2 regions of the Bacillus sp. JJ722 genome follow, and region 1 is predicted to be linked to the other one. Evidence: riboswitches for the same ligand, from Rfam matches in the RefSeq annotation. Region 1 holds a riboswitch; the other holds the start of a gene.
The links. Region 1 has a riboswitch for glycine ahead of gcvT (glycine cleavage system aminomethyltransferase GcvT). Riboswitches for the same ligand answer to the same signal wherever they lie in the genome.

Region 1 (19,978 bases):
AAGAGGTACTAATGCTAGGAAAAACGACATCATCATTTCAATGGTTTCTTTTGTATAGGTGATAGCAACATGAAAACTATTTAAAGCAATAATGATAAGCACCATAAACACGATGCTATAAGCTATTTTACTTATAGAGCTTTTCTCAAATGCATTCTGTAAAGATTGAAGAAACATACTAAACACGGTTAATAGAATTAACATTCCTAGTAATTTACCGTTAGCAATTAATTCATGAAAGATAAATTTTAGAAAACCTTGCGACCAGCCTTTAATAGAAAATTCTTTCTCACCGCTAATATAATCCATTAAACTTCCTTTTTGCCCTTCAGGTAGAAATCCACCATACTCATGCATGATTTGATCCCAGAATTGTTTCATTTCATCAATATTTACTTTCTCTAAACTACTATTTATTAATTCCTTCGTAACGTTACCTGGTGCCGACTCTTCACTTACTGCATCATTCAATATTTCTTGATTACTACTTTCATTTTGGTTATCAATCGAATCTTGATTGATATTTACATTCGGTGAAGCTTGTACATCGTGTGGTTGCATCCAGAGAATGATACTTGCTAGCATTACGAAAAAAAGCCACTGCTTCATTTCTTCACCTCTTCTTACCACTTTCATCAAGTTGGAATTAAATTCAATATCGTTTCAATCATGACGGTTAAGATTGGGATAGCCATAGCTAAAATAATGATTTTCCCCGCTAATTCAATTTTTGAAGCAAGCGTTCCTTGACCAGCATCCTTCGTAATTTGCGAGGCAAATTCAGCAATATAAGCTATCCCGATAATTTTTAATATGGTCTCTAAATAAATCATATTCACATTTGCTTGCTTAGCTAATACTTGAAGCATATGAATGATGCTATAAATTTGGTTAACAAGAAATAAAAAAATGGAGCAACCAACAAAGATGATGAGGAGAAAAGCAAAATTGGGCTTTTGTTCTTTTAATAGGGTTGCTAAAAAAGTCGCTAGTAAAGCAATACCTACTATTTTTATAATTTCGATTGCTCATCCCTCCTCTTTATTACTGAAACAAAAAAACGGATTTAATTTTTTCGAATAATTGATCCATTATTTGAGCGACCATGAACAAGATATAGATAAATCCAAATAATGTTACCCATTGTGAGTATTCTTTTTTATTGATTTGTTCTAATAATGTATTGATAAACGCAATGACGATTCCAACTCCAGCAATCTTAAATATTAAGCCCACTTCAATTCCCATTTGGTATCCTCCTACATGTTGGTTAAACTAGTAAAATGATGAGTAATAAACCTGTTAAGAAACCTAGACTTTTCACCATTTTTTCGTATTTACTTTGAACTTGTAGTGCTTCACTCTCTTCCCTTTCTAAATGAGTCATCGTAAGCGCAATCTGCTTTTGCTGTTGGTAACGATCATGCCGCCCTAGCGTTTCGCCGAATTGCAGAAGAATCTCTATTTCATTTTGTTTTAATGCCAATACTTTTTTTGTTTCTTCCAAACTAGTGTCCCAAGCTGTTTTTACATTCGTATCTTGAAGCTGCAATTGCTTTGCGAATGTTCTGAAAAATATATTAATAGGTTTTGGTAAACTCTTTGATAGACGAACGGCCGCTTCTTGTAAAGGTGCGTGACCATACATAATCTCCGCTTCTAAAGCTTGAAGTGCAGTTCGAAAAAGTCTTAATTGTTTTGGGCGTTGACTTAAATGACGGGAAATTTCGAAGCCAATCCATGTAGAAGCTATTAAAATCAGTGCGGCACCAATGAGCTTTACCATTGCTTTACGCCTCTTTCCTTCAATAGCTTTTGTCCAGTTTCATCAATTATTGAATAACAGAAATCATGTATTTCATCTCTACTTAATACAACAAATCTTTTAAATACATGTAAGTTTATTATTTCTTGTATGTTAGGGCGTCTTATAACATCTTCATAAGAAAATCCATGAACCGTAATAACTAGGTTTATGCCTGCATTAATTGCTTCCAAAACAGCACCACTATCTTCGCTTCTACCAATCTCGTCGGCAATAATGACCTGTGGTGACATGGATCGAATAAGCATCATCATTCCCTCTGCTTTTGGACAGGCGTCAAGAACGTCTATCCGTGGGCCAAACTGTAGTTGTGGTACACCGTTTACACATCCGGAAATTTCGGAACGCTCATCCACCACGCCCACTTTCATAGCAGGGATTCTATGTTCATGTATTCCTGAAGATATAATTCGCGCGATATCTCGCAAAAGTGTTGTTTTACCGGTTTGAGGTGGTCCGATAATCATTGTATTCTGCCAACCATTGCTATATAAATAAGGAATAAGATGTTCTGCACATCCTACTTGTTCTTTTGCAATTCGAATATTAAAGGAAGAAATGTGAATGATTGCTTTAACATTCCCTCCATCAAGTATGACTTTCCCAGCAAGCCCTACTCGATGTCCACCTTGAATGGTAATATATCCACGCTTTAACTCTTCCTCCATCGTATACATTGAGAAGTTCGTAATATTATTCAGAAGTTGAGAAGCATCCTCTTCTGTCACGATGATAGGTAACAATTCATATGTGGATTTTAAAGATATTTCTACTGGTCTCCTTATTCGAATACGTATTTCTTCAATGTTATTCCACTTACTAGGAGGCATATCTTGAAAGAAAAGTGCTATTTTTTTGGGAAGAAACGATAATACGGTTTGCATACAAGCCTCCTCTCGACTAATGCATCATTCCATTACAATGTATGGGTTGCTCGTACACTTTATGACTTTTGGTATAAACTTTTTGGAGAATTATTTGGAGTAATTTAAATGTGAGAGATGGAAGCAGGATACTAAGAACAGAGTGCTGGAGTAAAAAAGTATGAATATTTTCCTTTGTAATAACAAAAAGAGAGCGTTCAGTAATTGAACACTCTCTTCTTTCATTTTTAATTATCCACGAGATACGTAAGAACCATCTGTTGTGTTGATAATTAATTTATCCCCTTCGTTAACAAAGAATGGTACTTGAACGATAAGACCCGTTTCAACAGTTGCAGGTTTAGTACCACCCGAAGCTGTGTCACCTTTAATACCAGGCTCAGTTTCTGTAACTTCTAACGTTACAGTATTAGGAAGCTCAACACCGATTGTTTCAGTACCGAACATCATGATGTATACTTCCATGTTTTCTTTTAAGAATTTTAATTCACGCTCAATTTGAGTTTCAGATAATTCGATTTGATCGTAGCTTTCATTATCCATGAATACGTGTTGATCACCACTTGCATATAAGTACTGCATTTTGCGGTTTTCAATACGTGCTTTAGCAACTTTTTCACCAGCACGGAAAGTTTTTTCTTGGATTGCACCAGTACGTAGGTTACGTAATTTAGAACGAACAAACGCCGCACCTTTACCTGGTTTAACATGTTGGAAGTCAATAACTTGCCAAATCGCATTATCTACTTCAATTGTTAATCCTGTTTTAAAATCATTAACAGAAATCATTTTTTTTCCTCCCAAAAATCACAAAATGATAAGTTCTTTCGTTGAATGTGTTAGAGATTCATTTCCCTCATTCGTTATAATCGTATCATCTTCAATACGAACTCCACCGAGACCTGGAACATAAATGCCAGGTTCGACCGTAACAGCCATTCCTGGCTCTAAAACGATGTCACTCTTCATCGATAATCCTGGACCTTCATGAACTTCAAGTCCAATACCATGTCCAGTAGAGTGACCAAAGTTAGGACCAAACCCTTTTTCCTCGATAAAGTTACGTGTTAACGCATCTGCATCCTTACCTGTCATGCCTGGTTTAATACCAGCCATTCCTCGTAATTGAGCTTCTAAAACAATATTATAAATATTTTTTAATTCATCGCTAGGTTTTCCTACCGCTACTGTTCGAGTGATATCAGATACATAGCCATTGTAATATGCTCCATAATCAAGCGTTACGAAATCTCCAACTTCAATAACTTTATCACTAGCCACACCATGCGGAAGCGCTGAGCGGTAGCCAGAAGCTACGATTGTATCGAATGAAGAAGAAGTAGCTCCTTGTTTTCTCATAAAGAACTCTAATTCATTGGAAACTTCCAGTTCTGTAAGGCCAGGACGGATGTATCCGATAATATGTTGAAAAGCTGCATCTGCAATCTTCGCAGCTTCCTTTAATATCTTAATCTCTGAGTTTGTCTTTATCAAGCGTAATTTCTCAACTACACCAGAAACCGGTACAAATTCTCCTTCACAAGCTCTATCATATGTTACATATGAAGAGTATGTTAAGACATCTTGTTCAAACCCTAGCTTCGTAATGCCTAGCTGCTTTGCTTGATACGCCACTTCTTCATGAATAGCTTTCGTATGTTTTACAATCTCAAAATCAGGACATTGGCTCGTAGCTTGCTCAATATAACGGAAATCCGTAATGAACAACGCTTTTGCTTTAGAAATCAAAGCGACTCCTGCTGTCCCTGTAAATCCTGTCATATAACGTCTGTTATAAGGGTTAGTGATGAGCATGCCATCAATATGTAATTGATCAAATGAAGCACGTAGTCTTTGTAATTTATCCATAGTCCAAGTCCGCTCCTATCCATTCATTTTTAAGTATACCAACCTATAATTTTTTCAATCAGTAAGAATATTTTATCATATTCTATCCGATGTCACAGTACTTTGTGTAGATTGGAAAAAGAATGAACAGAGTTACGGTTGAACATCTTGCTCTAGTTGCCCCAATTCTTCCTGACGAAGTCTTTCACTGTAATCGAAAGAAACGCTTACTCCAATAAATACACCATATAAAATATATAAGCAAAGCGTTGTTACAAGTGTATTTAAATCCATATCTGTTATCGCTTTCATACCAGGGGAGAATGGTACAAAGACAAAATGTGCAATCGCCCAAATTGCAACACCAAATAAAATAGTCGCAGAAAGACTACGCACTTTGCGTAAAAAAGCATAATATAAAAAAGCAACAAGTATTGAAACAAGCCCATAAAGAAGAAGAGCTATAACTGTACCTAAAAAACCTTTAGCCCATTTGTCAGAAACCCACCCCATAAAAATCACTTTAGGACCAATATCTGTAAAATGAAAATAATATGCTAACTGCCCTAAAGCACTCCAAAATAACCCACCAATAAACCCAGTTAAAGCAACGTTTGCCGTTTGAGAAAGTTGCTTTTCTTGTTGATTTTGATCTAAATCAGCATCGCTTTTCTTACCATTTTGTAGTTCATTTTCCATCATTAACACACCTCCACATTTAGTATGTCCTATTCTCAGGAAATTTTTTCTCTGAAAAATAATAACGAAATTTTTTTCTCGTTGCTTCTATTTATCTGGAGTCATCTTCATTTTTTTTGTAGAATATATGTAGAGGCCCAACAGCTTACTAAGCTCACATGATTATTCAACGTAATTAAAGAGCATGAGTGATCACTATAGCAAACAACAAAGTAATAGCTAAATGTGAAATAAAACAACATAGGTTGGTGTAGAAATGTCAGAAAAACCCGTATACGGCGGACAGGCGGTTGTGGAAGGCGTCATGTTCGGAGGTAAAAAAAATACCGTTACTGCTATTAGAAGAAAAGACGGTTCAATTGAATACTTTCATGTTCCGCGAACACCGAACCGTTTTCTCACTTCGGTTAAGAAAATTCCATTTCTTAGAGGGATTGCAGCAATAATTGATGCAAGTGCAAATGGCTCTAAACATTTAAATTTCTCAACAGAAAAATTTGATGTCGACCCAGCCGAAGAACAAGAAGAAGTGATTGAAGAAGAAAAAACTTCATATAAGGTTGGCATGTTCTTAAGCGTGGCAGCTATCGGTGTTCTTTCCTTCTTATTTGGTAAATTTGTCTTTACTCTTGTACCTGTTTTTCTTGCAGAATTGACAAGACCTGTATTTTCTTCAGATTTTGGGCAAATAATAATAGAGAGTGTCTTTAAATTAATTCTATTACTTTTGTATATTTACATCGTTTCACTAACACCATTAATAAAAAGGGTTTTCCAATATCATGGTGCAGAGCATAAAGTAATAAACGCATATGAAAATAATTTAGAGCTTACTGTTGAAAACGTACAATCGCAGTCTAGACTTCACTATCGATGTGGAAGTAGTTTCATCTTGTTTACAATTATCGTTGGGATCTTTGTTTATATGCTTGTTCCTACCGATCCATTATGGGTTCGTGTTCTAAATCGAATTGCACTCATTCCTGTCGTTTTAGGAATTGCATTTGAAGTGTTACAAATTACAAATAAAGTACGCGATATTCCTATTTTACGATTCTTAGGATATCCAGGACTTTGGCTACAATTGTTAACAACTAACAAACCAACCGACGATCAGGTAGAAGTAGCCATTCATTCTTTCAATCGTTTATTAGAATTAGAAAATGAAGATAAAACAGGTTTACAAAAGGAAAGTATAGTGTAAAACAAAATATATCAGCTTTTTATCAAATAAAGCATACAATGTAGAAATAAGAGAACTTTTTTCTAAATTTACTGCTTTCTAAGATAATATATTAGTTGCACATTATATTCTCCAACAATACTTCTTTCTTATGTTTTTAAGGAGGTGGCCTTAATGAAACGTCCAAGTTATTATGTTGTTACAGGTTTTATTTTGCTTGCGTTAATAGGATTAGGTAGTAAATTATTTGGTGACCCAATCGGTACACTTAGATGGTTCCTAATATTTGCCGTGGTAACAACGATTATCATTTTAGTTGTCATGAAATTCACAGGCGCATCAACTACCCAATCAACTAGCCATAAAGCATATAAGAGAGCCGCTAAACAATCTCAAAAAAATCAGCAACAACGTAAAGCAGCTAAAACAAAAGATTCTAATATAGTTACCTATTCTTTCAATCATTCGAAAAGAAAACCAAAGCTTCGTAAGAAATCAGATGTTCAGCTAACAGTAATTGATGGTAAAAAAGGCAAAAAGAAAAATCGGGCATAGCACTGCCTGATTTTTTTGTCTTAAATTCAGTTAATAAGCCCAATTTCGCAAAAAAACTTGCGCAGACATACGGCCAAGTTGGATTAACTCCTGTTTCTTTTTCGCAGACAAATCAAACTCTGTGGCAGAAACATTCTTCGTAGGGATAAAAATAATATTCTTCTCATGTTTTCTTGAAATGTAGCGATTATCATGAGCATCTTTCATCGTTTCAAACAAAGCACCAAACATTTCAATCGCATTGTCAATCTTTCTTGGTGGCAACTCATCTTTGTTATCACTTAATTTCACACCAATAACCGGTCGTGTCTTCATTACATTTTCCTTATCAAACAGCCACATTGGAAAATTACTTAATACTCCACCATCCACAATATACGTATAAGGTTTTTTATTATTAATCCTTACAGGCTCGAAGAAATAAGGAATACTACAGCTCATTCGAACTGCTTTTGCAATCGGAAATGTGGCGATATCAATATTATATTTATTTAGATCATCTGGTAAAACCATAATTACGCCATTCGTTACGTCAGAAGCAATAATACGAAATGTATTCACAGGAAGATCCCCAAAAGTATAAATCCCTTTCACAGCTAACTTCTCCGCGATCCATTCTTCTAACTTATCACCTTTATATAGCCCTAATTTCCAATAAAGTAACAACCACTTTGCAAAAGGTATATTTCCACCAATGCGTTCATCCAATAATATTGTTGTATCCATTTCCATCATTATATTTTCTATTTCATCACCTGTATAACCAGCTATTATAAAAGCAGCAATAATCGATCCAGCACTTGTACCAGCCGTTCTTTGGAACGTAAATCCTTTCTCCTCAAGAACTTGATATGCTCCTACTAAAGCATAACCTTTCATGCCTCCTCCGGAAAACACACCATCAATGTTCATCGCTGTTCCCTCCTGTCTCCGGCCTTTATACATCTTTAAGCAGGAAGGAATGAGATTATTACTGGTTATTTACTGATTTTCATGGTTCTCGTTTATTATTTTCATTTACGTAAAATAAGCAATTTGAGCATTTGGGAAGAAATGATGAATATAGCTTGAGATGGTTGCTTCTAAATCATGAGCTTCATCTGTAGGGTAAACATACTTACCTATTCCATATCTACCCCATTTATACTTTCGCTTTGATTCATCCAATTCAAGCTTTGTTTTCGGATAATGCTTTTCAATCATCTTTTTTGCAGGCTTTGTGAAACGATGTTGAATGAGCTCAAATGATAAGTCTGGAATCCTATCATCCTTCAATGCCTCAGCTAACCTTTCAAACAATTCAAAGTATCCTTCTTGCCAATTGTCATGCATGTAAATTGGCGCAACAATAAAACCTAGAGGATATCCAGCATTAGCCACTTTCTTTGCTGCTTCCAATCGGTGATCGAAACTAGAAGTACCAGGTTCAAAATTTTTTATCACATACCGTGAATTAACGCTAAAACGAAAACGTGTATGACCATTGTGCTTAGCATCTAATAAATGATCAACATGATGAAACTTTGTGACAAACCGCAGTCTTCCTAACTCTGTTTTCCCAAAAAATTCAATAGCTTTCTTTAAGGAGTGTGTTAAATGGTCAATCCCAACAATATCTGATGTACACGCCGCTTCAAAGCGTGTAATTTCAGGTTTTCTTTCCTCTATATACTTCTCAGCTTGTTCAAAAATCTCATCTATATTTACGTATGTGCGAATATATGGCTTACTTCCAAGTGTCGTTTGTAAGTAGCAATAATGACAATGCCCCATACATCCTGTCGCTAAAGGAATGGCATATTCTGCTGAAGGCTTTGATGTATCAAATTTAAGCGTGCGACGAACGCCTACTACAAGGGTAGATTTAGCAACTCGATATTTTTGTAAATCATTCTCACCAGGTAAATTTCTTATTTGGTTATGCGATGTCGTTTCTTTTATTTCTATATTCATTTTTTCGAATTTTTCTTTCAACTCACGCCCAAGAGGATAATCTAATGCTTGTGGTTCAATATAAACTAACTGTGGTATAAAAGGTTTCAATGTAGTCACCAAGCTTCTTTGTAAATTTCAATTAGACCTTATTATTTTTCACTGAAATCCACAAAAATCACAGCAAAAATTTTGGAACTCATAAATAAGAGGGTAACCTGAAAATAAAGCATCAGATTACCCTCTTTAATTTATTTACTTATAAACCGCATTTCAACTGTGCACCACAATTCGTACAAGTATTACATCCGCCCATTTCCTGTACTTCACCTTTTCGGCAAACAGGACATGTATTGCCTACCTCAGATCCAATCGTAACTTTAGTAGAGCGAAGTTCATTAATTGTATCAACTAGTACGACTTTCTTCTCTTCTTCTAAAAGTAGTTCTTGTTGTTCAAATTGATTTTCTTCCGCTTTTAACGTCAATACTTGTGAATCACGACTACCATCTACATATACAGTGCCACCTTTAGCACCACCTTTATATAGACGCTCATACACTTTTTCTACTTGTTCTACCGTATAGCCTTTAGGTGCATTTACCGTTTTAGAAATTGAACTATCAATCCAGCGTTGAATGATACATTGTACATCAGCATGTGCCTCAGTGGTTAATTCCATCGCTGAGATAAACCAGCTCGGTAAATTGTTAGGATCCGCTTCTGGATGACGATCTAAATATTCTTGCACGATATCGGCTTTCACTTCAATAAATTTACCTAAACGACCACTTCTAAAATAAGTAAATGAGAAGTAAGGTTCAAGTCCTGTAGATACACCTACCATCGTACCCGTACTTCCTGTTGGAGCAACCGTTAATAAATGTGAATTACGAATACCATATTGTAGAATATCATCTTTGATTTCTTGTGGCATTTTTCTCATAAAGCCCGTTTGTACAAAATTCGAACGAAGTTGTTTTGTTTCAGCTTCTGTTTTCCCTTGTAAGAACGGGAAGCTGCCTTTCTCTTTACTTAATTCAACAGATGCTTTATAAGCTGTCGTTGCAATCGTTTCAAATACTTGTTCAACAAGTTTATTTGATTCTTCTGTTCCATATTCAGATTCACAATAAATAAGTAAATCATGTAGTCCCATAACGCCTAATCCAACTCGACGTTCTCCAAGCGCTTGCTTCTTGTTCTCTTCAAGGAAGTAAGGTGTTGCATCGATTACGTTATCTTGCATACGAATCCCTACTTCAACCGTGTGTTTCAGCTTTTCAAAGTTAACTGTTTTATTTTCTTTGTCCGCCATTTGAGCTAAGTTAATAGCTGCTAAGTTACAAACAGAGTAAGGTGCAAGTGGTTGTTCTCCACACGGATTCGTAGCTACCACCTGTTGACCATATGCTTTTGCATTTGTCATATCGTTAGCATTATCTATAAAGAAAATACCAGGCTCAGCCGAATACGTAGCACAAATATTGATTAAGTTCCAAAGCTCTTGCGCTTTGATTGTACGATAAACTCGCACTTTATGTCCGCGTTTTTCCCACTCTCGGACATCCCCTACTTCATGCCATTCCTCATTATATTCTTTCATTTCAGCTTCATCATAACTTTCAACATGTGGGAAGCGCAGTTCATACTCTTTATTTTGATCAACAGCTTCCATAAATTCTTTCGTCAAGCAGACAGAGATATTAGCACCTGTAAGGAATTCTGGATTATGCACGCTATAGTGACCACCAGTTTGAAGCTTTTCTTCCGCTTCACTGATCACTTGATCCGTAAAACCACCTTGACCAGGAATTTGTTTATAATTAAGAATACCTTGATACATATCTCTTTCATACTCAGTTAAAGGAACGAATTTAAGCTTCTCATTCGCATATTTTTTAATATTTTCGTCTTTAGTATTTTCCATCAAGAAACGCAAAATACGAGGGTTTTGCATTTTAGAAATGATGAATTCAATAATGTCAGGATGCCAATCCGCTAACATGATCATTTGTGCTCCACGTCTTGATCCACCTTGCTCAACAAGATGTGTAAGCTTTGCAATATCATCCAACCACGAAACGGAACCTGAAGATTTACCATTTACACCTTTTGCAAGTGTGTTGCGAGGGCGTAATGTTGAACCGTTCGTTCCAACACCACCACCACGACTCATAATCTCCATTACTTGCTTACGGTGATCTGAAATTCCTTCGCGAGAGTCAGGTACGAATGGCATCACATAACAGTTAAAATATGTAACATCTGTTTGTGATCCTGCACCATATAATACCCTTCCTGCTGGTACAAAGTGCATGTTAGCTAGCTCTTGATAGAACTTCTCGAACCATTCTTGTTTCTTTTCTTCAGTTGTTTCAACAGAAGCTAATCCTGTCGCATTTCTTTTCGCAATTTGTTCATAAAAAATTTCAAGGGGCTTCTCAATAATATCTAGAGAACGATTAATAATGCCTGTTTCAATTTCTTCTGGTTTGTCTAAAGAGCCACGAAATTCATCTTCGACCAATACTTGTGCTTTTTTCTTCTCCCAGTCAATGCTTACGATATGTCCTAAGCCACGAGCTGGAAACTTAGGATCTTCTTTTATCGTTAACACAACAAAATCACCATTTGATAAGGTGATTTTCTCGGTGTCTTTAAAAGAATATCGATCAATCATAACTAAACGTGAAACGCCTTTATGCGTGATTTTCATGTCCGGTGTAATTGGATGAACTTGCGGGAACAATTTAATGTCCTGGTTTAGACTTTCAATACTTTTCTTGCTACTTTGCTTAATCGCAACAGACATAAGCAATCTCTCCTTTATTCGTACTACATTTATATTTTTCCTAGTTAGGTTGATTTTATAAAGTAACATTAACTTACCATATGTAGAGATATTATTCAATATATTGTGTTTTAATTTCACAACCTATCTATATATTGTGTCCAAGAAAACAAAATAATAAATTTGTCAAACTAAGAAAAGCTCAAATAAAAGAGAAAAAAGAAGAATAAACGAATTTTATACGATTTTTCATCTTTTTTCCCACCTTTTCAGAAGTTGCATTTTTCACGAATAAAAGAAGCCTTAAAAATACAAGATCTTCTGTTCATTCCTATTGAAAAATAATATTATCACACATAAAAAAGCGATGAACGGAACCCGTTTATCGCAAAAAATTCCAAGCATCACTTTCATATTTTTCTTGAGCTAATTTTGTAATTTCTTCTTGCTGAGCTTCAGATAATTGGTATTCTTGTAGATTAACTTCAAGTCCTTCCGCAAAACCTTCTTTAAAGGCTACTTTTGCTTCGTCTATGCCAATTGTTCGATCAGATAATTCGTTGATAGCCACCGCTTTATCTCGAAAGCTCTTGAACATTCTTTCCTTCAAGCGTTCGTTTCGGAAAATAAATAAATCAAACAATTTATCACTATCTAAATCAAGCAAAATAGAGCCGTGTTGTAAAATAACACCTTTTTGACGTGTTTGTGCACTTCCTGCAACCTTACGCCCCTCAACAACTAGTTCATACCAGCTTGGAGCATCAAAGCAAATTGCTGAACGAGGGTCTTTTAATTTTTGTCGATCTTCTTCCGTTTTAGGAACAGCAAAATATGCATCAAAACCAAGATTTAAAAACCCTTTTAAAATACCTTCGGATATTACTCGATACGCTTCTGTAACATTTTTTGGCATTTGCTCATGCTCTTCGCTTACAATTACACTGTATGTAAGCTCATGCTCATGTAACACAGCACGACCACCTGTTGCCCTTCGCACAAAACCAAGTCCCGCTTCTTTCACCTTATGTAAATCAATTTCTTTCTCAGCTTTTTGAAAGTAGCCTATAGAAAGCGTTGCTGGATTCCAACCGTAAAAGCGAATCACTGGTGGTATTTCCCCTTCACTATGCCATTTCAATAGCATTTCATCCATAGCCATATTATAGCTAGGCGAACAATTGCCCGAATCAATAAATGCCCACGTTTCTTTGTTCATATCGTGAAGCCTACCTTCTATATAAATTTATTTTATTCCTAACATTGTTTAGTATCGGGATTTGCCACCAACCAAACAAACTTTCAAATATCTTTTCAAACAATATACATACTAAATTAAACAATTGAACATTTCAACTAAAAAACAATGCTTTTCCTACATGATTATGTTAAATTCCTTTGATATTATGGTATATGGATATTATAATAATTAAAGATTGGATTGTTTTTTAGTTTTGAGAGGAGTTTTTTTACTGTGTGGTATTTCTTGCTTATACTTTTAGTTGCCGTAATCGTGTATTCTGTGTACACGTGGTGGGCACAACGTCGAATTTTAAAAACGTTAACTCAAGAAGAATTTATTGAAGGCTATCGTAAAGCACAATTGATTGACGTACGCGAACCAAATGAATATGAAGCAGGTCATATTCTAGGAGCGAGAAACATTCCGATGTCTCAGCTTAAAACGCGAATAAAAGAAATTCGTCCGGACAAGCCTGTTTACTTATACTGCCAAAGTGGTCTACGTAGTGGACGAGCTGCTCAATTGCTATATAAAAATGGCTATAGGGAGCTATTTCATCTACAAAAAGGCTTTAAACAATGGACTGGTAAAATTAAAAGAAAATAATTCTACTTTTAATAGTACAAGAAAGGGATGTGTAAAAGTGATTTTAATCACTTTTACACATCCCTTACGTTTTTTTGACTTTCCACATATTGATTTATTCAGATGGTTAAATTCCGGTCTCCATCCTCAACTGAAACAAAGCATTGACCGATTCAAATAGTGTACCTACAAAACAAACGAACAATTACTTTGACTGGTTTTTTATTTGTCGATAGTCGAAGATATAATTGGTGGTGAATAAAAGATGATACTTCCAAATGGAGTAACTGGATTTTTCGATTCAGTAGACACTCCCCAAACAAAAGTTAATGGGAAACAATTTAAACAAATATGTATTACTATTGCCATCCATAACGGAGGGAAAATTATTGCATTTAAAGAGCCTGAATATCCAATGAATTTTTATAGTGTGTATGTTGAGTTCTTTAATAAGCAATTTCATATCTTACTTAATGAATATTATCCTAATCTTGCTTTTGCTTCTATAGTTGAATTTGGAAACATTGAATTCATAGATATACCCATTCTTTATAAACAGTTTAATCCTTTTTACAAGGTTTTAAATACGAGCGAGCTAAACAATCCTGTAACTCTTATAAACAGTTCAAAGAAGAGTATTATACAAAACAATAATGAGTTAAATAGTACCGAATTAAAGGAAATTGTTTTCTGGAAGCTCAAAACCGTTGGAGAGATTATCTTTAACTATTGGGATTAGATAGAAATAGGGAACTCCATCAATAAAGGAGCTCCCTATTTTTCATTTACAAATCAACATTAAAATATTTAACACGGCCATCTATTAATAATCATTTACTGCTTTATAAAACGTAAAATAGGCTTACGTGCTGCCATTGTTTCATCTAGACGTTTAATAACTGTTGTGTGTGGTGCTTCTTGAACAATTTCTGGTGTTTCTTCCGCTTCTTTCGCGATTTGAATCATCGTATTGATGAATCCATCTAGCGTTTCTTTACTTTCCGTCTCTGTTGGTTCAATCATGATGCATTCCTCAACATTTAACGGGAAGTAAGTGGTTGGTGGATGATACCCAAAATCTAGCAAGCGCTTCGCTATATCCAATGTGCGAACACCTAATTTCTTCTGACGTCTTCCACTCAATACAAATTCATGCTTACAATGACGATCATATGGCAAATCATAATATGGTGCTAGCTTTCTCATCATATAGTTAGCATTTAATACGGCAAACTCTGTAACAGCTTTCAAACCATCTGGACCCATTGATCGAATATATGTGTACGCTCTAACATTAATACCGAAATTACCATAGAAAGGCTTCACACGGCCAATGGAAAGAGGACGTTCATATTCTAATACATACTCCTCACCTCGCTTGACAACTTGTGGAGCTGGCAAGAATGGTATTAAGTCTTTCTTCACACCTACCGGTCCCGAACCTGGTCCACCACCACCGTGTGGGCCAGTAAATGTTTTATGCAGATTTAAATGCACCACATCAAAGCCCATATCTCCAGGTCGAGCTTTTGATAATACCGCGTTTAAGTTCGCTCCATCATAATACAGCTTTCCACCAGCGTTATGAACAATTTCAGCCATTTCTAGTATATTTTCTTCAAACAGCCCTAATGTATTTGGATTCGTCAACATTAAAGCTGCTGTATCTCTTCCAACTACACGCTTTAAGTCTTCTAAATCTACTAAACCTTGCTCATCGGATTTTACTGTAATCGTTTCAAAACCGGCTACTGAAGCTGAAGCTGGGTTTGTACCGTGAGCTGAATCAGGAACAATTACTTTTGTACGTTCAGTATCACCATTGTGCTCATGAAAGGCACGAATCATCATTAATCCTGTCCATTCACCATGAGCACCAGCCGCTGGTTGAAGTGTAACTTCATCCATACCTGTAATTTCTTTCAAAGACTCTTGTAAATCATACATTAGTTCTAAAGCACCTTGAACTGTACTTTCATCTTGTAATGGATGAATATGCGCAAAACCATTATAGCGAGCTACAGCTTCATTAATTTTCGGATTGTATTTCATCGTACAAGAACCAAGAGGATAGAAACCTGAATCTACTCCATGATTGCGCTTAGATAACGCTGTATAATGTCGCATAATGTCTAACTCAGAAACCTCAGGTAGTTCAGCTTCCTGTTCTCTGACAAAGCCAGCTGGAAGTAACTTGGAAACATCAATAGCGTCAATATCCATGTCGGGTAAACTATATCCGATGCGATCTTTTACGCTCATTTCAAAAATTAAAGGTTGATCTTGCTTACTCATGGCTCTCCCCCACCTCTTGTGCAAATAAGTCAATTTCTTCTTTAGTTCGTAATTCTGTTACAGCAACTAACATATGATCTTTCAATTCAGGATACGTTTTTCCTAGATGATAACCACCAATAATTCCTCGCTCCAAAAGTTGCTTATTACAAGCTTCAAATGATTGTGGTAATTTGATAACGAACTCGTTAAATGATGGACCTTCAAATACCACTTCAACTCCTTTCGCTTGCAATACCTTCTTCGCATAATGTGCTTTTTGAATATTTTGAGTTGCCATTTCACGAACACCTTTTTTACCTAAAGCCGTCATAGCGACAGAGGCAGCTAATGCATTTAATGCTTGATTTGAACATATATTAGATGTTGCCTTCTCACGGCGAATATGTTGTTCACGTGCTTGCAATGTTAACACAAAACCACGCACTCCATTCTCATCCACTGTTTGCCCAACTAAACGACCAGGCACTTTACGCATCAATTTATTTGTTACAGCAAAATATCCACAGTGCGGTCCACCAAATGCAGCTGGAATACCGAATACTTGCGCATCACCCGTTACGATATCAGCACCAAATTTTCCTGGAGGCGTTAACACTCCTAATGCAAGAGGGTTGCTCGAAACAATAAACATGCTTTTAATTTCATGAGCCATTTTCTCAATTGTAGCCAAGTCTTCAATTCGACCAAAGAAATTTGGATATTGAACAATGACACCCGCTACTTCGTCACTCATTTCACCCTTCAAAGCCTCTAAATCTGTAACTCCATCTTTATATGGAATTTCAATCACTTCAATGTATTGGCCTTTTGCATATGAACGAATAACATCTTTATATTCTGGGTGCACCGCTTGAGAAATAAGGATTTTCTTGCGGCGAGTCGCTCCACAACTTAGTGTTGCTGCTTCAGCAAGTGCTGTCCCTCCATCGTACATGGAAGAATTCGCTACATCCATGCCCGTTAATTCACAAATCATCGTTTGAAATTCAAAAATCGCTTGGAGCTCCCCTTGCGAAATTTCCGGTTGATAAGGTGTATACGCTGTATAGAATTCAGATCGAGATAACACATGATCGACAATAATTGGTGAGTAATGATCATATACACCAGCTCCTAAAAAGGAAGTGTAGCTCTTCGTATCTTTATTCTTAGCTGCTAATTGACTTAATTCTTTCGTTAATGATGATTCAGATTTAGCCGTTTTAATTTTATATTCCCCTTGAAAACGCACTTTCTCTGGAATATCCTCGAATAACTCATCAATCTTTGAAATTCCGATTGCTTCAAGCATTTCTTTTTGATCATTCTCCGTCATTGGCAAATAACGATGCTTCAACATATTTCAGCCATCCCCTTACTGTTTTTTTGGTCGTTTATAAAAAGGTGATTTAATGATTCTTGCTTGTATTTTTTTCGAACGAATTTCAACTTCAACTATTCGGTCCAATTCTGCAAGCTCTCTTTTGATAAGCGCATAGCCAATATTTTTCTTTAAGGTTGGTGATTGTGTACCTGTCGTAACTTCCCCAATTAATTGTCCATCTATATAAACAGGATAACCATGACGAGGTATCCCTCGATCAATCATTTCAATTCCTACTAATTTCCGAGGTGCGCCCTCTGCTTTTTGCTGTGACAGCACATCTTTTCCAAAGAAATGAACTTCTTTATTCGTATTAACAGCAAAGCCAATTCCAGCCTCAATAGGGGTAATATTCGCTGTTAATTCTTGTCCGTATAAAGGTAAACCAGCTTCAAAGCGCAAAGAATCCCTAGCACCTAATCCAATGGGTAATACATCATCATGTTCTAAAATCTTTCTCCATAGTTTGATTGCATCATTACTATTACAATAGATTTCAAATCCATCTTCGCCTGTATATCCCGTTCTCGATACAAGTGCATCAACTCCACTTACTTTCACGCCTTCTTTAAATTGAAAAAACTTAATTTCATTCAAATCAGTATTTTCAGTAATTTGCTGCAGTACTTCTTCTGCTAATGGTCCTTGAAGCGCTAATTGAGCGTATTGTAATGATTGATTTTCCAACTTCACATCAAAGTTTGAAGCATGTTGTTGTAACCACTCAAAATCCTTTTCAGTATTAGCTGCATTAACTACTAACCAATAGTGATTTTCACCTTTTTGGTAAATAATAATATCATCGACAGTGCCACCATTTTCATAGCAAAGTGCAGAATATTGTGCCTTCCCAGCATGTATTTTCGTCACATCATTCGTCACCATCGTTTGTAAAAATAACAAACTATCCTTACCAGTTACCTCGATTTCACCCATATGAGATACATCAAACAAACCTGCCTTCGTTCTTACAGCTTCATGTTCTAACTTAATACTTGAAAACTGCACTGGAAGATCCCAACCACCAAAATCAATCGTCTTCGCACCATATTCACCATACACATCAAATAATGGTGTTCTTTTCAATTCACTCATTTGCAACCTCCTACAACAACCATGATTTTATTTATTCAAACTACGCCGCATTATTATTTCGTTCTCCTCCATCAAAGCACAAAAAAAGACAGAGCAGCCCCTTTAATAATGAGCTGTCTCTGTCCGGTTACCTGAGAGTTTACCTACAAAGTAGGCTGTCCCCGTTGGTGGTTCGATTGAACTCTCTCCAGAGATGCGTCCAATAAGAGTCTTTTTGCCTGAGAGATTCACAAAAATATGCTTGCTCCTTCGGCGCTGCAATAGATACAGTCTCTCCCCTTATCTTCATCCGCTTATATTAATCATTAAAATGGTCATACTAAGATAATAAAAAAACTAGCTGCTTCAAAAGCTATATTCAAAGTCATAGAAAAACCTTAGTTATTCGTAATTCTTATTATCATCCTACCATTAAGTACAAAATTATTGCAATAATTTTGTTGGGTTTTCTAATAAAACTAATATTAACCTTATTTTATGATGATAATGTTCGGATTTTACTGTTCTCGGAGGTGCAACTAATGAAGATTAATATAAATTGGAATCCTGTTTGGGAAGAGGGATTATTACAGCGTTTAGAGGATGATGGGCCTTGGACTAGTTGGGAACTATACAAACTTGCTCTTGAAGCTGAGCAAAGCTTACAAATTCCTGATTTCGAAGGCTTACAAGCACCAAAGCACCTTCACCATTTGAAGCCATTACCACATCAATTAGAGGTGGCTAAACAAGTGGTAGAAAACATGAATGGAAAAGCCATTCTAGCAGACGAAGTAGGTCTCGGAAAGACCATTGAAGCTGGATTAATTTTAAAAGAATATATGATTCGTGGATTAGTAAATAAAGTACTTATATTAGTCCCTGCTTCGCTCGTTTCTCAATGGGCATACGAACTAAACAGTAAGTTTTTCATTCCTGCAGTTGTGCAAAGAAAGAGCTATGTTTGGGAATCTTGTGATGTAATTGTATCTTCTATTGACACGGCAAAGCGCGCACCTCATAAAGATATTATTTATAACCAACAATACGATTTAATCATCGTGGACGAAGCTCATAAATTAAAAAATAATCAAACAAAAAACTATGAGTTTGTACAAAACTTAAAAAAGAAATTTTGCTTACTATTAACGGCAACTCCTATACAAAATAAAGTAGATGAAATATTTCACTTAGTTTCTTTATTAAAACCTGGCCATTTAGGAAATGCCTCTATCTTCTCCAAAACCTATAAAGGTAAAGGTAGACAAATCAATGATGATGAACATCTAAAAGAATTGGTAAACGCCGTTATGATTCGTAACCGTCGCCACGATACAGGTATTGAATGGACGAAACGAAAAGTTGAAACGGTGTTTATCGATGTAACTCAAGAAGAAAAAGAACTATATGAAACTGTATCTAAATATCGATTATCAGAGAATACGGCGAGCAGCTTTTCTACTTTAACATTACAACGTGAAGCATGTAGCAGCCGTGAAGCTGTCTATTACACCATTCAAAACATGATTAAGAAGCAAGAATCACCTAATGAAATGATCAAAGAAAGAATCAAAGCCATCGGTGAAAAAATCGATGCCGTCACAAAAAACTCAAAGGCGGAAAAAGCATTAGAAATTATTAAAGCTTGTGACGATAAAGTAATCATTTTTACTGAATATCGCGCTACTCAAATGT
Region 2 (10,600 bases), on a different contig from region 1:
TCTTCAGAAACATGGGTAATCTTCACTTTCCCTTTATGAACAACAAACAAATTATTATTTATATCTCCAGCTAAAAAAATAGATTCTCCCTTTTTATACGTCTTATGCGTAATAATTCCAGATAACTCTATCATTTCTTCACTGTTTAAACATTGAAATATAGGTACAAAAGACATGCAATATTTTCCATTGCATTGTAAACAATCCATTTTCTTTATACCTCCTGAAGTACACTCATTTACATTTAGCAAAAATCGAGTACTAAATATTATGAGCAGCAAGATTTAGCTCCGTTCCTTTATATGGGAAAGAGTGAATAAAGTATTATATTGAACTTAATAAAACTATAACACTAGCCTTTTCACGAAATCAAAAAAGCCTTCCTGGAAAGGCCCAAATTTCATATAATCGACATTTCTCCATACAACATAATCAACTTTAATGTTTCATTTTACGTTTCTTCATGTTTTTTAATATGTATCCTCCAATGAATCGACGAGGTTCATACGAAATAACAAAAGCATTTGGCTCATACTGCTTAATACTATCTATTAAATGATCTTCCAAATTTCGTTTCGTTAATATTTCCAGTTTATAGCGAATACTTGTCATACCTTCTCCTTGGAAAACTGTTACTCCATAACCATTTTGACGAAGGTGCTCAATTAAAGCTTCATTTTTTGACGGAAGATTCACATCGTACGTGGTATAACCAATTGCTAATTTTTGTTCAATCTTTGTTCCAATCAATATCCCAATTCCAAAGCCAATCGCATATACTATCAATCCCCATACACTTTGATTGCCATTGAAAACAATAGATAAACCAAATACATAAATTAAAGCTTCTACAAATCCTAGAATAGAAGCCGGAACAATCAAATTCTTCACTAGAAAGATTGTACGTAGAGTGAAACAAGGTACATAAATAAGCTGTAAAATAAGAATTAAGATTATTTCCTTCAATACTAGAACCTCCCATCTCCTTTTTAAAATAAGCACTACAGTAAATTCTTCAACTTACAGTGTCATCAAAATAGCTAATTTCTACTAATCTTTGATTAATACCCTGTTCCTAAACATGCAAACGTAAAAAACCTGTAGAAATCCAATAACATCCCTACAGATTTTTGCTTTTTAAATTTCAAATGATCATCCTGTTTTTTCCCTTGCCAACGAAATGAATGATCAATCAAGAATTTCAATAAGTTATATTATATAAGACGTCAATTCCTTCACAATTCCATCTTTAAACTTATTAAATCGAACTACATGACAAAAGGATACGATTCTTACTTCTCCATTCCGATGTGTTCGATCTCCTTCTCAAATAATTTCCCAACTAGTCAAGAGTAAACGAATTGCTTCTTCAATCTCAGCAATAGGTATGCCGGCAAATCCTAGAACAATAGTTGGTTTCATATTTTCCTTCTTTACCAACATATAAGAAGATAACGGATGCACTCGTATTCTTGCAGCTTCCGCTCGTTGAACGAGCTCTTCTTCACTCATTCCATTATTGACTACTAGAACCACTTGTAGCCCTGAATTCCCTCCGATAATTGATATTTTGTTCGTATATGTTTTTAAAGTGCTCACAACGATATCAAGTTTATGTCGATACACCTTTCGCATTCGATTTAAATGTTTTTCAAACATACCTTGCTTAATAAATTCAGCAAGAATATGTTGATCCATTCGCGAAACAGTTGAATGATAAAACGATAACTCTGCTTGATAGCGATGCAGCAACGGCTTTGGTAAAACCATATAACTTATACGGATTGAAGGCATTAAAGACTTTGAAAAAGAACCTAAATAGATGACTTTGCCACCTTGGTCCATACTTTGTAAGGATGGAATAGCTTTTCCACTATAACGAAATTCACTGTCATAATCATCTTCAATAATGTAACGTTTTTCGTCAGCAGCAGCCCAATTTAATAGCTTTGTTCTTCGATTAACAGGGAGAATGGTGCCATATGGGAAATGATGTGACGGTGTAACATAAGCTACATCAATGTTCGATTGCTCAAGCCCTTCTATAATCAGTCCGTCTTCGTCTACTGCCAATGGATGAACTTCTTTTGGATATGTTTTCAAAATTCGATGTATTAAGTGAAAACCAGGATCTTCAACTCCATATACCGTATCGTCTTCTAATAAAATCAATAACTGTTGAAGTAAAATCTCTACTCCTGCTCCAATAATAATTTGCTCCGGTGTACAAATCACACCACGTGCATGGTATAAATAATTTGCAATTTCTTTACGTAATTCGTATTCACCCTGAGAATTACCTAACAACAACAATTCATGATATTCTTCCGAAAGAAATTGCTTTGTTACCTTACGCCACATATCCATTGGAAAGCTAATGGTATCAATCTGACCGGGGTGAAAATGAAAACGAATATCGATTTTATTCTCAGTTTCTTGCTTTGGAAGATCTATTTTCGGAAGATACTCTAAATCTTCATAAGCCATAACAAAATAACCTCTTCTCGGAATAACTTCTAAATAACCTTCCGCAGTAAGTTGATTATATGCTGTATCAACTGTATTCTGACTAATTTGTAGAAAATCAGCTAGTTTACGCTTAGAAGGCAGCTTAGTTTGATATGTAAGCCTACCTTTTATAATTTCATTTTTAATATATTCATATAATTGCTCATACAACGGAACGTGGCTTTTTCTATTTAGATCACAAGATAACATTTCCATAAATTTAGCATCCCTCTCATTCTCTGATACCATCATTTCATCAAAAAATTACTCTTTTAATACAGTCTGACTCTTTTTATTCTAAAACACAAGAAAAAACAGCCAATAATCCTAGTTAAGATATTGGATGTTTTTTAATAGATTGTTAAGTTAAACAAATAAACTACCATATCGCTTAATTTGACAACGAAAGGGAAAAACACCTTTGAGAAAGTGTAAGAAAAAGAAGAGTTTTTTTACCGTGCTTTCAAATCCAGTTTAAATTTATTTGCTTCAAAGCTATTTATTCTTTATTATAAAAAAATTATAGCAGTATACAACAAGGAGAAGACAAACATGAAAAAAATATTATACATAACAGCAAACCCAAACGATGAAACATTATCATTTGGTATGGCAGTAGGTAAAGCGTTTATTGAATCATATAAAGAAGCTAATCCAAATGATGAAGTGGTTCATATTGACTTATTTAAAGAAGATATTCCTAATATAGACCAAGATGTATTTAGTGGTTGGGGAAAACTTCAAAATGGACAAGGCTTTGATACGTTAACAGAGGTTGAACAAGCTAAAGTAGCAAGACTAGGAGCTTTAGTTGATCAATTCGTTGAAGCTGATAAGTATGTGTTTGTAACACCTTTATGGAACCTTTCTTTCCCTCCAGTAATGAAAGCATACTTTGATGCCGTTTCTGTAGCAGGAAAGTCATTCAAATATACAGAACAAGGGCCTGTAGGTTTATTAACGAACAAAAAAGCTCTTCATATCCAAGCTCGTGGTGGTTTATATTCTGAAGGACCAGCAACTGAAATGGAAATGGGTCATCGTTACATGACTGTATTAATGCAGTTCTTCGGAGTTCCATCTTTCGAAGGATTATTCGTTGAAGGTCATGCAGCATTACCTCATCAAGCTCTAGAAATTAAAGAAAACGGAATTAAACGTGCCAAAGAATTAGCTCGTACATTCTAATGAATAATACCATTTAAAATAGCAAGTAGCCTTTAATGGCTGCTTGCTTTTTATTTATCAACAAAAAATAAGATAATTACTGCATCTAAATCTTCGACAAACAAAAGTAGCTTAGCATATAATCCCCATAATATTTTACATCCCAATCTGTTCACATTTTATTGAACAATAAATATTATCCTTTTTTTCTATCTAGACAAAAGTAATTAAATTACTTGTTATATGCCTTCTCCCAAAGTCACATGATGCAGCAGCATATACTTTATCAATATTGCATTGATCAAGACATTCAATCATCAGTTCGTCTATATGTATAACTAATGAATATATGAATTTAGAGCTTGACTTGTTAAAAATATAAAAATTCAAATAACTATTCATATTTGATATCCTCACATAATTATTCTCATCACGAAACATAGCTTGATCTATTAAAATCAAAGATAACATTTCCATACATTTACCCTCTCCCCACTTTCTGATACCATCATTTCACCAAAAACTGACTCTTTCAATACAGTCTGACTCTTTTTATACTAAATCACAAGAAATATGAAAATACAGAAAGGTCGGAATAAAATGACGAAAACACTAGCGAGTGAAACAGTAAAAAGAGGTATGGCACAAATGCAAAAAGGCGGCGTTATCATGGATGTAGTGAACGCTGAGCAAGCAAAGATCGCTGAAGCAGCAGGAGCCGTTGCAGTAATGGCATTGGAAAGAGTACCATCAGATATTCGTGCAGCGGGCGGTGTAGCTCGTATGGCTGACCCTCGTATTGTCGAAGAAGTAATGAACGCAGTATCAATTCCAGTTATGGCCAAAGCTCGAATCGGACATATTGTTGAAGCACGTGTTCTAGAAGCAATGGGTGTAGATTACATTGATGAAAGTGAAGTATTAACACCAGCAGATGAAGAATTCCACCTCCTAAAAAGTGCCTATAAAGTTCCTTTTGTATGCGGTTGCCGTGATTTAGGTGAAGCTGCTCGCCGTATTGGTGAAGGTGCTTCAATGCTTCGTACAAAAGGTGAACCAGGAACAGGTAATATCGTTGAAGCTGTTCGTCATATGCGTAAAGTAAAAGCACAAGTTCGAAAAGTAGTGAATATGAGCGATGATGAATTAATGACAGAAGCAAAATTATTAGGAGCTTCTTATGACATCTTAAAACAAATTAAAGTGGAAGGTGGCCTTCCAGTCGTTAACTTTGCTGCAGGTGGTATTGCAACTCCAGCGGACGCTGCACTTATGATGGAATTAGGAGCTGACGGCGTATTCGTTGGATCGGGTATCTTCAAATCGGAAAACCCAGCAAAGTTTGCAGCAGCAATCGTTCAAGCTACAACATATTACACGGATTATGATTTAATCGGTAAATTGTCTAAAGAACTTGGTACTGCTATGAAAGGTATCGACATCTCTACTCTTAACCCTTCTGAAAGAATGCAGGAGCGTGGATGGTAATGCAAACAATTGGCGTACTTGGACTACAAGGAGCTATTCAAGAACATCTTAACCAAATTGAAGCTACTAGGTGTCAAAGTGTTGTTGTAAAACGACCAGAGCAACTAAATAAGATAGATGGATTAATTCTTCCTGGCGGAGAAAGCACCACGATGAGGCGCTTTATTGATTTATACGGTTTTCTAGAACCATTAAAACAATTTGGTAAAGATAAACCCATCTTCGGTACATGCGCTGGGATGGTACTTCTCGCAAAAGAATTAGTTGATGCGGAAGAAGCACATCTTCAATTAATTGATATTAAAGTGAGAAGAAATGCATTTGGTCGTCAAATCGATAGCTTCGAGGCTGATTTACAAGTAAACGGTATGGATCAAGCCTACCCTGCTGTCTTCATTCGTGCTCCATATGTCGAAGCAGCTAGTCCAAATGTTGAAGTTCTTGCAAGTTATAATGGCAATATTGTTGCTGCTAAACAAGGCCATATTCTTGTAACCTCATTCCATCCGGAGCTGACAGGAGATTTACGCTTTATGAAATTATTTGTTGAGATGTTAAGATCCAATCCTGTTAGTGTTTAGAAACTAACGAAAAGCGTTGAATGATTTCCTTTCATTCAACGCTTTTTCTAAATGTATTTTCTCTCTCATAAACTTCTCATCGTCAGCTTTACAATACATATTCACCCATCAATCTAGTCCATACTATTAGCATCAAAATAGTTGGAGGCAATGAAATGGACTATAAAATCTTTCGAGCGATCAACCAGTTTACTGGTCAAAATCGACTTATAGATACGATGATGATTACAATTTCTCGAAAAATGCGATACCTATTTCTGTTTATACTTTTACTAATGTGGATTAGAAACAATCATAGAAGAATTGTTTTATTAACATTCATTTCAGTAGGCGTCACATTGCTGCTGGAAGTATGTATTAACAGGTTTTATTTTAAACCTCGTCCATTTGTAAATCACATAGTAAATACATTACCGCCTTTCCCATCAAGCCAAAGTTCTTCCTTTCCAAGCAGACACACTACTTTAGCATTTGCAGCTGCCACATCTGTAATGATTTACAAACGTGTATTAGGAAGTGTGTTGATTATTTTAGCATTTTTGACAGGGCTCTCTCGCATCTGGATGGGGCAACATTATCCGCTTGATATTGTCGGTAGTGCTTTATTAGGCAGTTTAACAAGCATAATCGTCAAATGGGGTACGAATAAAGTGAAACTGTAAACGGTGGGGATTTTCGACCATCCACCACCGTTTAATACTTTTGAGTTTCAACAAATGCAATGATTTTTTCATTTAACTTCGAAGCTGCCTTTGTAGGGATTTGGTGTTTTTCTTTATCTAATAACACTAAATCATTAAAAGGCAGCTCTTTATGTAGTAAATGAGCATACTTATGAAAGGATTGATCCTTCGTACCATAGACAAGCAAAACGGGTAAATTAATTTTATTTAGCTGTTTCGTACAATTAAAGCTTAAACTATATCGATAATACTGTTCAATATTCCTCGCATCTCCAAATGAAGACTCTTTATACATCTTTTTAAAAATTTGGCGTGTGTTTGAATTCCCCCAAGTAATAGCAAATGACAAAACAGGAATGAATTTTGATTTAGCTAGTTTGCCTGCTAAAGAAATCCTTTGTTTTAAAAACAAGTCGTTAACTTCTGACATTCCACTAATCACGATTCCTCCTAGCGCTCTACTTGCGTTACTCAGCAAAAACTCCAAAACAATTGAACCTCCAGTTGAATAGCCACATATAAATGCTTTCTCTATTTCTAAATAGTCTAGAAGGTATATAAGATCTTTCACTATAAGCGGGTATGTTATAGTCTGTTTTGAATACCCGCTTCTCCCATGACCTTTAATATCAAAGGTAATTACTTTAAATGTCTGAGACAATTCCTCTACTTGATATATAAAATTTGCACTTGTAAGTAATGGAGGATGAATGAAAACAATTGGTGTTCCCTCACCCTTTACCGAATAATATAAATTCGTACCATCTATTTCGATTGTTGGCATCCCTTTCACCTCAAAAAAACACATACGTGATGTTGTAACTCTTTAAAACGTGCATTAAATAGTATGTATTTTTATAAGCTTTAACATTCTTTTTTGACCTCTTCCATTAAATAGTTTACAAACTGATTATCGCTTACGAGCCATGCTGTGCGCGCTCTCTTTAAAAAAAATTCACCTTCTTCAAAACTAGAAAAAGTTTGGTCTAACTTCATTTTATTTTTTTCAATCGCCCACTCATTTTCATTGGTAGCATATATAAGAAACATTTCATCCTTTCTATTACTATACATTGAACCAAATGAAGACTTCTTAACGTTAAAGCGATTTCGCTTCGCATCTTCTCGAAGTGGCTCCAAATGGAAAGTATCCTCCACGAAGTGTTTATGTGCTTCATTTGATAGAGAGCAACCCGATGCTTTTTCATGCCCTCCACCACCGAAATGACTAGCTATTTCAGAAACGTCAATATGATCATGAATAGTGCGTAATGCGATTCTTTTTCCACCCATATTCACAATTGCAATGAAATCCAGATGTGGGTATTCTTTTCCTAGTTCATTTCCTAGCTCCGAATGATACAATTCTGCATATACTACACCTGCTAAATATTCACCCACTTCTGCTTGAACGATCTCCCTTTTCTTCCTACGTATATATCGTTCGGTTTTATCTTCTTCCATGTGTAAAATCTTCTTCTCGAATTCATCGAAATCAAACGTATCACTTGTTTGTAGTCGATGAATCATTTTCTCCTCAAACTCATCAATCGAAACTAAGAAAAAGAGCGCGTTAAGTCTCTTAGCCTTTATGTTATCGTTTTTCTCCCACTCCCATGTATCATACTGCCTAACCAATTCTACAAATTCGGTAATAGCATCCGTCGCTTTCAAGAGTTGATGCTCAACTAAGTACATATACAATAATGAAGTGGCAGACGTTAGCTTTCCCTCATCATCTTCTACCATTACATGCCCCCACTCGTAATCATTGAAATGCAAAGCCGTTTTATGATGATCAATCAGTTGAAGCTTCCCTTTTGACTGATAAAAATCATTCAGTTTTTTTTCATTTTCTTCATTAGGAGATAAATCTGTAATAAATAAATAAGTACTCTGGTTATCGTGCTCGAAGAAGTATTCAATCTCCCTATTAAGCGATGATACCGAGTTGTATCTAACTTTCACTTGTTTACCAAAAGCAAGTTTAGCTAAAATCCCACATCCAACGCCATCTAAGTCACTATGTGACAACAATTTATACATATTATTCACCTCTGAACGTAGTATGGTTTCCAAAGGCAAAAATTATTGATTGCTACCATTGTTTTTGAATATTTCATGAAAATTTATTTACATTTATATAAATGGATGCATTTTGAGGCCTATTTTATCTTTTATTACAAATTTAGGAATTGACCTTATGAAAAATCAATGATAAAATTCTAAATTATTCTAGGAGAATATTTTCTAAGATAGCTATAAAAAAATATGTAAGTAAGCGATGAATGCTATGGATCAAACTATAGCAGGAGCAGCTTCTGGAGAGACTGTAGTTTTTTGCAGCGCCGAAGGATTCACAATCTCAGGCAAAAGGACAGAAGAGTAACGAATATCATTTTGTTATTCTACGCCTAATGAGATTGGAACAAATTCCAATCTTTTTTTTATTGGCTTTAGAGCACGTTATACATGAAATGTCGTGTTTTTTTATAAGCCTACAAACAACATATGAGGTGATACAAATGAGTCAACGAAGAGCTATTGTAAGTGTTATTGGACAGGACCGAGTAGGAATTATTGCGCAAGTAACAAATATACTTGCTGAGAAGAATGTAAACATTTTAGATATCAATCAAACGATTTTGAATGACTTTTTCACAATGATGATGCTAGTAGATGTAGCAGATTTAGAAAACCTAGATAGTCTTCAGCACGAATTAACAACATTAGGTGAATCACTAGGTGTAACGATTAATATTCAACTTGCCGAAATTTTTAAAGCTATGCATCGTGTGTGAAGAAAGGAATGACAAACATGAATATCGCATTAAATGAAATGATGGAAACCATTCGAATGGTTCAGCTTGAGAACTTAGATATCCGTACAGTAACAATGGGTATTAACCTTAAAGATTGTGCCGATTCTGATTTTGAAAAAATGAACAAAAGAGTATTCGAAAAGATTACTACTTATGCAAAAGATTTAAAAGAAGTTGCTGAAGCAGTTGAAAAAGAAATGGGTATTCCAATTATTAATAAACGTATTTCTATTACTCCAATTGCTGAAATACTTGGACATGCTACAAAAGACCAAGCTGTTGAACTTGCTAAAACATTGGATAAAGCAGCTGTCCAACTTGGCGTTGACTTTATCGGTGGCTACTCAGCCCTTGTTCATAAAGGCATTTCAAAAAGTGACCAAACATTGATTGATGCCATTCCTGAAGCATTAAGTGTAACTGAGCGAGTATGTTCATCCGTTTCAATCGGCAGCACAAGAGCAGGTATTAATATGGATGCAGTGCGCCAAATGGGTGAAGTAATGAAGAAAGCTGCAGAACTAACTAGTGACAAAAACGGCTTAGGCTGCGCTAAACTTGTGGTATTCTGTAACCCTGTTGAAGACAATCCGTTCATGGCAGGAGCATTCCACGGTGCTGGTGAAGGTGAAGTAGTAATCAATGTCGGCGTAAGTGGCCCAGGTGTTGTATTAAGCGCGTTGAAACGTTATCCTGACGCAGATCTTGGTGAAGTAGCGGACGTTATTAAGAAAACAGCTTTCAAAATCACACGTGCAGGTGAGTTAATTGGAAGAGTGGTTGCAGATCGTCTTGGTGTACCATTCGGAATTATGGATTTATCACTTGCTCCAACCAATGCACAAAATGACAGCGTCGCTGAAATTCTTGAAGAAATCGGTTTAGAGAGCGTTGGGACACACGGAACAATCGCAGCATTAGCACTAATGAATGATGCGGTGAAAAAAGGTGGTGCGATGGCAAGTTCATATGTTGGCGGTTTAAGTGGTGCTTTCATTCCAGTAAGTGAAGACAACGGAATGATTCGAGGTATCCTTGATAACTCTCTTACCCTACCAAAGCTTGAAGCTATGACATGCGTGTGCTCTGTAGGTCTTGATATGATTGCCGTTACTGGAGATGCAACAGCTTCTACCCTTTCTGCCATCATTGCTGATGAAGCAGCGATCGGTATGATTAATAAGAAAACAACTGCTGTCCGAATCATTCCTGTTCCAGGTATGAAAGAAGGAGACATGGTTGAATTCGGTGGTTTATTAGGACGCGCACCAGTTATGGGCGTAAATCCATTCCACTCTGAGAAAATGATTCGTCGTGGTGGGCGTATTCCAGCACCACTTCAATCAATGAT

Region 2: it holds a riboswitch for glycine, as region 1 does, so the genes downstream of both, V7014_RS22165 (ACT domain-containing protein) here and gcvT (glycine cleavage system aminomethyltransferase GcvT) in region 1, are expected to answer to the same signal.

What each region holds. Positions count from the first base shown of each region.
Region 1 is NZ_JBALMO010000005.1:38,473-58,450, forward strand. Features, by position in the region: gene spoIIIAE (stage III sporulation protein AE) at 1-609, opposite strand, end outside; gene spoIIIAD (stage III sporulation protein AD) at 636-1,016, opposite strand; gene spoIIIAC (stage III sporulation protein AC) at 1,045-1,248, opposite strand; gene spoIIIAB (stage III sporulation protein SpoIIIAB) at 1,271-1,786, opposite strand; gene spoIIIAA (stage III sporulation protein AA) at 1,780-2,709, opposite strand; gene efp (elongation factor P) at 2,941-3,498, opposite strand; gene V7014_RS00645 (M24 family metallopeptidase) at 3,517-4,578, opposite strand; gene V7014_RS00650 (YqhR family membrane protein) at 4,711-5,259, opposite strand; gene V7014_RS00655 (DUF1385 domain-containing protein) at 5,513-6,460, shown strand; gene V7014_RS00660 (SA1362 family protein) at 6,614-6,994, shown strand; gene V7014_RS00665 (patatin-like phospholipase family protein) at 7,025-7,906, opposite strand; gene splB (spore photoproduct lyase) at 8,012-9,037, opposite strand; gene V7014_RS00675 (vitamin B12-dependent ribonucleotide reductase) at 9,186-11,741, opposite strand; gene V7014_RS00680 (lipoate--protein ligase family protein) at 12,103-12,939, opposite strand; gene V7014_RS00685 (rhodanese-like domain-containing protein) at 13,195-13,569, shown strand; gene V7014_RS00690 (hypothetical protein) at 13,814-14,287, shown strand; gene gcvPB (aminomethyl-transferring glycine dehydrogenase subunit GcvPB) at 14,383-15,843, opposite strand; gene gcvPA (aminomethyl-transferring glycine dehydrogenase subunit GcvPA) at 15,836-17,182, opposite strand; gene gcvT (glycine cleavage system aminomethyltransferase GcvT) at 17,201-18,304, opposite strand; glycine riboswitch at 18,421-18,498, opposite strand; glycine riboswitch at 18,501-18,593, opposite strand; gene V7014_RS00710 (DEAD/DEAH box helicase) at 18,826-19,978, shown strand, end outside.
Region 2 is NZ_JBALMO010000230.1:38-10,637, reverse strand. Features, by position in the region: gene V7014_RS22210 (Crp/Fnr family transcriptional regulator) at 1-209, opposite strand, end outside; gene V7014_RS22205 (DUF2179 domain-containing protein) at 439-966, opposite strand; gene V7014_RS22200 (PLP-dependent aminotransferase family protein) at 1,327-2,724, opposite strand; gene V7014_RS22195 (FMN-dependent NADH-azoreductase) at 3,061-3,696, shown strand; gene pdxS (pyridoxal 5'-phosphate synthase lyase subunit PdxS) at 4,276-5,163, shown strand; gene pdxT (pyridoxal 5'-phosphate synthase glutaminase subunit PdxT) at 5,163-5,744, shown strand; gene V7014_RS22180 (phosphatase PAP2 family protein) at 5,900-6,406, shown strand; gene V7014_RS22175 (alpha/beta fold hydrolase) at 6,438-7,211, opposite strand; gene V7014_RS22170 (DHH family phosphoesterase) at 7,292-8,473, opposite strand; glycine riboswitch at 8,739-8,818, shown strand; gene V7014_RS22165 (ACT domain-containing protein) at 8,953-9,228, shown strand; gene V7014_RS22160 (PFL family protein) at 9,246-10,600, shown strand, end outside.